Regions from separate parts of the Niveibacterium microcysteis genome, predicted to be linked through region 1. Evidence: riboswitches for the same ligand, from Rfam matches in the RefSeq annotation. Region 1 holds a riboswitch; the other holds the start of a gene.
What was found. Region 1 has a riboswitch for cyclic di-GMP ahead of JY500_RS00990 (S53 family peptidase). Riboswitches for the same ligand answer to the same signal wherever they lie in the genome.
Positions count from the first base shown of each region.

Region 1 (3,409 bases):
GCGGCAGGCTGCCAACCCCCGGCACAGCGCTCGCCTGGTAGGACGGCGTCGGCACATAGGCGCTGACACCACCGCCGGTGCCGGACCAGGCGATCTCGGTTCGCGTGCCCGAACCGGTGTAGGTGAGCGAGGTGCCGCCGACGGCCACCACGTTGGTCGAAACCGCTGGCCACGACACCGCGGCGCCGGAATCGCCGGTGGCGGCGAGGTAGGTCATGCCGGTGCCGGTGAATGCCGAGTCGACCGAACTCGTCCAGTTGCCCTCGGTGGCACCGAAGCTCATCGACACCACGCCGGGGCCCATCGTGTTGGCAAGGCGAACCGCGCCGACCAGGCTGTTGAGCGACGGGTCGGGCGCTTCGATCAGCACGATGCGCGCCAAGGGCGCCGTAGCGTGCGCCCATTGAACATCCAGCGTGATCTCGGTTGCCCAGCCGGAATCGAAGGCCGGCGCGGCATTTGTCAGCGCGCCGCTGGCGTTGCTGTAGGCCACCACCAGCGCGCAGCCGTCGGTGGCGGCCGGGGCGGGCAAGGGCAGTGCGGTGCTTGTCGTGAGCGTACGGCTGGTGCAGCTCGGCAGGCCGAACTTCTGGTTGAACGCATTGAGCTCCGCGGCGACATTCGGATCGTGATACGCATCGACGATGTAGATCGTCTGGCCGGCACCCAACTGGGCGGCCTGCGCGGAGGTCAGTGCGGTGCCCGAAGCGGGCAGCGCGGGCAAACCATAGGCGGCGCGGATCTGTGCCGGCGTGTAGGTGGACACCGCGGTGCTCGATGCCATCGGCGTGACCGACCCATCGGCATTGAGCGGCTGCACGCTGCGCGCCTGCATCCGGCGCGCGGTGAGCAGGGATTCCACCGTGAGGCGGCGGCTGCTCATGGCTGCCTGCGTCGCAGGCACGTACTGGGCACGGGGGCGGATCAGCGCCGATGCGCTGTTGTCGATCGCATCACGGTCGTCCGGCTCGTCGAGCAGCACCGGGGCGACGTGAAACGCCGGCTGCGCTAGCTGGTCCGCGGCGGTCGCCGGCACCGTTTCGGCGGGCACCTCGATCGTCGTTTCGGTCAGCACGACCGGCTGGGCTGCCGGCGCGCTGTTTGCGCCGTCGCCAGCGCCGCCGCATGCGGCAAGCAGCAGCGATGCGAATGCCGCCAGCAGCATGCCGCGTTGCGACGCCTTAAGTCGGGAATTTCTCTTCATGGCCACTCCAGGTTCAAGTCACGGAGGGCCGATTGGCGACAACGCCGATGCGCGCTTTGCGCAGTGTCGCCGGTGATCACCGGCGGGCGTTGGCAACCCCGCTACCGTAGCGCTTGTGCGCCGTAGGCCGGAGGCTTTGCGTCCCCGCCTTTCGACGGGTTTGCCCTCACTGATGTGTGTGCGACGCCGCCAAGCAATGCTGGCAGCTCATGTCACGTATTGAGCGTAAGAAATCGCGGCGCGAATAGGAAGGTCGGCTGTGTGGACTTGTGTGTCACCGAGCCGTGATGCGGCTTTCCGCGGCGATACATGCCTGAGCAACAAGCGCATCACGGCGCCGTATGCGGCTCAGCGCGGAGTGCGCACCGGCACCACGACCGATTTACCCTGCCGTGTCACGGTGAGCTGCACCTGCGCCGCGCCGCGGCGGTCGTCGAGCAGGGCAAGCAGCTTGTCGACCGATTCGATCGGCTTGCCATCCACCGCGGTGATCACGTCGCCGATGATCACCGAACCGTTCGCGGTGAAGCCCACGCCACGCAGGCCGGCCACCTCGGCGGCGGAGCCGCGTTCGACCTTGACGACGAACACGCCGCGCATGTCGAACATGCGGGCGAGCCGCGCGTTGATGCGCTCATCCAGCTCCAGGCCGAGGTTGGGGCGCTCGTAACGGCCGCTGCGGATCAGCTCCGGCACCACGCGGTTGACGGTATCGGCGGGCACCGCGAAACCGATGCCGGCGCTCGCCCCGCTGGGGCTGTAGATCATCGTGTTGATGCCGATCAGCCGGCCGGCCGAATCGAGCAGCGGGCCACCGGAGTTGCCGGGGTTGATCGCGGCATCGGTCTGGATCAGATGGTGGATCGCGCGCCCATCGTCTTCACCCAAGGAACGATCCAGCGCCGAGACGATGCCGCTGGTGAGCGTCCAGTCCAGGCCGAATGGGTTGCCGATCGCGAACACCTTCTGCCCGACGCGCAAGTCGCCACTGCTGCCGAGCGGAATCGGCGCGAGCCGCTTGTCACCGAGCTTGATGCGCAGCACCGCGATGTCGTGCTCGGGGCTGGCGCCGACCAGCGTGGAGCGGTAGTCCGTGCCGTCGGCCAGCCGCACCGTCGCTTCGCTCGCGCCCTCGATGACGTGGTAGTTGGTAACGACGTAACCGGATTCGTCCCACAGGAAGCCCGAGCCACTGCCCTTCGGCACGGTCATCACGTTGCGGGTCCACAGGTCGCGTACCCGTTCGCGCGTGGTGATGAACACCACCGCGTCGCGGCTGCGCTCGAACAGGGCGATCGTGGCCTTTTCGTCCGGCTGCAGTTCGCCGCGGGGGGTGACGGCTCGTGGCGTGGCCGCGTTGCCGGCCACGCGCGCCAGCAGATCGGGCGCGACCATCGTCGCTGCCGAAGCGAGCACGGCGCCTGCAAGCAGCCAGCCCCAACGCTGCAATCCCTGGTTTCGCTGCCCTGCCATGTGCGTTCTCCCGTTCGGGCTGCGCCCCTGCGCGCGCCTGATCGCGTGTGATGTGGCGGCGCACCGTGCGAACTTCAAGTGCTTGAATCGTAGCGGCCCAACCCCCATTTTTGGTCCATGGGCCGCCATGCCGGCGCGCCGTGAGGACGACAAGGAGACATCCATGATCTACCGGAGTTTCATCCCCCGCGAAGTGCTTGCCCAGCTGGACCGGCTGCAGCGCGAACTCCAGCCCACCGAGCGTTCGTCGAGCATCCGCGGTGCCACGCAGGGCAGCTTTCCGCCGATCAACATCGGCAGCACCGCCACCGCCGTTGAGCTGTACGCATTCGCGCCGGGCATCGACCCCGCCACGCTGGATGTGCAGATCGAACGCGGCGTGCTGACGCTGTCGGGCGAACGCAAGTCCGATCTGCCGTCAGCGGATCAGAAGGCCACGGTGCACATCGGCGAGCGCTTCAGCGGCCGCTTCCGCCGCGTGGTCACGCTGCCGGACGACATCGACGCCGGCGCCGTGAGCGCCCGTTACCGCGACGGGCTGCTGCATGTCAGCGTGCCGCGCCGCGTTGCCGAACAACCGCGCAAGATCGAAATCCTGTGAGGAGCCCCGCCATGACCCAGGCCACCCCCAACAGCGCCGCACGTGAAGACGATGTGCTGATCCCGGCTGTCGACGTGATCGAAGACCCGCAGGGCATCCTGCTGATCGCCGACCTCCCCGGCGTGCCGAAG
Region 1 covers NZ_CP071060.1:213,448-216,856, reverse strand. Annotated here, with positions in the region: gene JY500_RS00990 (S53 family peptidase) at 1-1,204, opposite strand, end outside; cyclic di-GMP riboswitch class I at 1,293-1,379, opposite strand; gene JY500_RS00985 (S1C family serine protease) at 1,553-2,677, opposite strand; gene JY500_RS00980 (Hsp20/alpha crystallin family protein) at 2,841-3,278, shown strand; gene JY500_RS00975 (Hsp20/alpha crystallin family protein) at 3,290-3,409, shown strand, end outside.

Region 2 (3,409 bases), 1.5 Mb from region 1:
TTGGGCCGATGTCGGCATCCTGCGCCATAACGGCTTCAGGGTGGAGGAGGTCGGGGGCTACGAGGCGTTGTTCGGCATGGTCGCGTCAAGCCGCTTCGATCTGTTCTGCCGTGGCATCAACGAACTCGAACCAGAGCTCAGGGCGCACGCGCACATCCGCAATCTCGACTATGACCGTAGCTTTGCGCTGGCCTATTTGCTGCCGCGCTTCTTCTTTTCCAACAAGAAGAATGACCGCATCCTGCGCCGCATCACGGAAGGGCTGCAGGCTGCGTGGCTCGACGGCTCGACGGCTCGGCGCGCAAGCTCTGGCTTGCGCAATACCGCGACGCGCTGACGTTCGCGCAACTTGGGTCGCGCCGGATTTTCGCGCTGGAAACCCCTGACATCGACCGCATCGATTTCGATTACCGCAAGTACTACTTTAACCCGACCAAGCCGCTGCAATGAGCATGTGTGCGTCGGCAACGACGGCGGATGTCGCTTGCGCCGACCCGGCGCGCGATTGCGGCGGCCCGCGTCGCGCCCTAGTATGGCGACGGTTGTCCCGCCTGCCTCGTGCTTGGCCGTGGGTGTGCGAAGCGGGGTGGCGGTGACGGCTGCCGGAAATGAAAAAGCCGCTGATCCTTGCGGAATCAGCGGCCTTGAATGCCTTGGTGGTGATGGGCGGAATCTGAGGCTTGTTTTTAAAGCGCTATAAATTCAATACGTTACGCGACATCAATTTGGCGTTGAGCCACAGTTGCAACCCTGCTATTGAGCCACAACACCAAGCGGGCCACTGCGTCTCACCTTCCCATGATGCAACTAGAAGGCTAGCAGCTTGGCGCCGGATAGGTCCATTGATTCGAAAAACTATCGAACAACGGTTGAACCTGAACACGCATTTTGCAGCCGTTCTCATATGTGACGGTGCAATCGCCATTTGTGCATTGGGACGAACAGCGAATTGTTGGGGTGTTTGGACGGCAATTCCTCTCGGATGCCACAGGAGATGGGCGTGCGGCTGGTGCGGACCCAGTCGTGTAAGTGCCCGCTATTGCTCCCGACCAAAGCACTCGACAGGCTTTGCCATTCAGTTCGAAGCAGCCTTGGTTTGCCTCGGCGTCGGCTTTGTCGCTGTCGCTATAGTGATAGGCGATGAAGTAGTTTCCGTCGCCCTCATCAGGCTCTGCAACTGAATAGAAACCAGGTTTCGCAACTTTGACGACGACTTTGCAATCCGGTTTGCCGCAGCTCTGCAGTGCTCGCTTCTTCGCGTCGTCAAGGCCCAAAGAACTTCTCGCGATTCCAACCCTGCCTTTGCCTTCAGCGCGGACAATGGCTTTGGTGTCGTCCAGTTTGCAATCCATTGTCTTGGCAACTTTGTTACAGCTCTGCAAGGCAACCGTGTTTGCCTCCTGTTGAGTGGCGCGCGTTGCCCAGCCCCATTGCTTGTCACTGCTGAAAGCGATTGCAGACGCTTCCGCCCAAGCGAACCCCGGGCAGGCCAAAAAGGCAAGTGAAGCTAAAAGTAAGTCGCGTAAGCGCCGCTGCGTACGTATATGACGCGCATTTGACTTGACGAGTGAATTCAAATCGCACCTCCGGTTCGTTCTTTGTTTTTCAGTATCAGCGCAAAGAAGGTACGGGGCCCGATGATTGACGATGCTTTGCATCGGCAGCCCTGCTGGCATCGCGTTTCCCTTTGCGCTGTAGCCCAGAAGCTTTGCGTCCCAGCCTTTCGGCAGGTTTGCCAATTTCAGAACGATTAGTTCTTGCGCCCATTCTACTTGCGCAGGACCAATGAATGTGGAGAGGTGTCGCCATCGCAATTGATGATGGTCAAAGATTGTGAGTCCGTTCGTGGCACTGCGGAATGTGTCAAGGCAACCGACTCGGACGCCGGTCTCACTGGCGTCCCCCAGAGTGCTGTCCGCGATTGCATTGGCTCGCGTGTAGGCATAAATCAGGTTGCAGACTTCCGATTCGCTGGTGTTTTGGTGTTGCTCCACGATGGAGCTCCTTTCATTCAATAGACCGGGTTCCTAGATTCCGAGTCCCCTCGTGCCTTCCCGGCTTGGCGTTGAGGGGCCTTGTGCTTGCTGCCGTACTTCCTGAGTTCGTCGCCCTTAGCGCAAAGGCGCCTAGCCCACAGGTCGGAAGCGCAAGGGTGCTGCTGAAGCCGCAGCCCGCAGGGACCGGATGAAAGAGCGCATCGGGTGCCAATGGTCCTTGCCGTTTGGCCGGCCTGGGGGATGTTCGCCAATGGTTCGGCGATGGACTTGGGAGGCAGCGGGGCCTCCGGTGCGTCGGGGCCGGTTGTCGCGGCAGCTCTGACGCGACGACTCGCACGGTCCGGGGACGGTCCGTGCCATGAATGCGGCAAGCTCCTAGCGCGCAGTCGTTTGGCGGACTGCGAGCGACGAAGGGGCGCCGCGACGCGACCGTAGGGAGTGGCATGGGGCAAGGGCAGCACAGCCCGCAGCCCCCGGCGCCGCAACCTGCCCCAGCAGGGGCGGCAACGCCCCGGCGCCCCGAGCCGCAGGCGCGGGAAATCCGGTCAAGTCGAAACGGAGGGAGACCGCAGGCGAGGCCTAAGCCGGCGGTGCGTTCAGCACAGACGGTTGAGCGGGTTTCCCGCGCGTGTAGCGGTGCGCGCAGCGGACCGCGGAAGGCGTGGGGCGCCCTATCGTTTTGGGGCACGTGTGGCGTCCGCCCGCACGAATGGCCGACCGGGCGTCCAGACCGGGTGCAGGCCATGCTGCCCCTAAGCCGCGACGCGGCCATTCGTCACACCCGTTCGCCTTCACTCGAAGGGGCCGCGAATGGGGGTTCGTCGCTATACGTGAAGTTATATGCACCGCGGCGTCCTCGGCGAGCTGGCTGTCCGAGTCGACACCCTGCTAATCAAACCGGATCAACGTCAATTGGGTTGCGTCTGGCGCGACGGTCGCCACCACGCCGGCGATCCGGGTGGTCGAAGCGCGCCTGCTCACGCGCGAGCAGGTCTCGGTGCTCAACGCCCAGAGCGCAGAGGCCGGTGATGGCTGAGCAACTGGGCGCCCGCAAGGGCAGCGCATTCAAGGCTGTTTCTACCGCGCCGGCCTTCAACAACACGTTCTGCCCAGCAGTTAAAGGCAACGCGCAGTCGCCGCGCTAAAGAGATAAGCCCCCGGCTGACACTGCCGGGGGCGTTGGTTTGCTTGTTGCCTGTGCCGTGAGGGCGGCGAATTCGTGCTGACTACGTTCGTTGGGCGGCGACGAGCCATGCGAGCTAACGGTGTACCTCTTGTTCGATCCAGCTAGATGCTCGCCAGACCTTGATCGGAGCGGGAGATTTGCCATGCAGAATTAGGCGGCATATGTCGCTGTTATCGACGTCGACGCGTCGAGAGCCCTTTGGCTAGATTTACGACTTTCGACAATG
Region 2 covers NZ_CP071060.1:1,684,106-1,687,514, forward strand. Annotated here, with positions in the region: gene JY500_RS07695 (hypothetical protein) at 1-337, shown strand, start outside; gene JY500_RS07700 (DUF4189 domain-containing protein) at 816-1,658, opposite strand; cyclic di-GMP riboswitch class I at 1,657-1,747, opposite strand.
Region 2: another riboswitch for cyclic di-GMP. It lies ahead of JY500_RS07700 (DUF4189 domain-containing protein); the one in region 1 lies ahead of JY500_RS00990 (S53 family peptidase).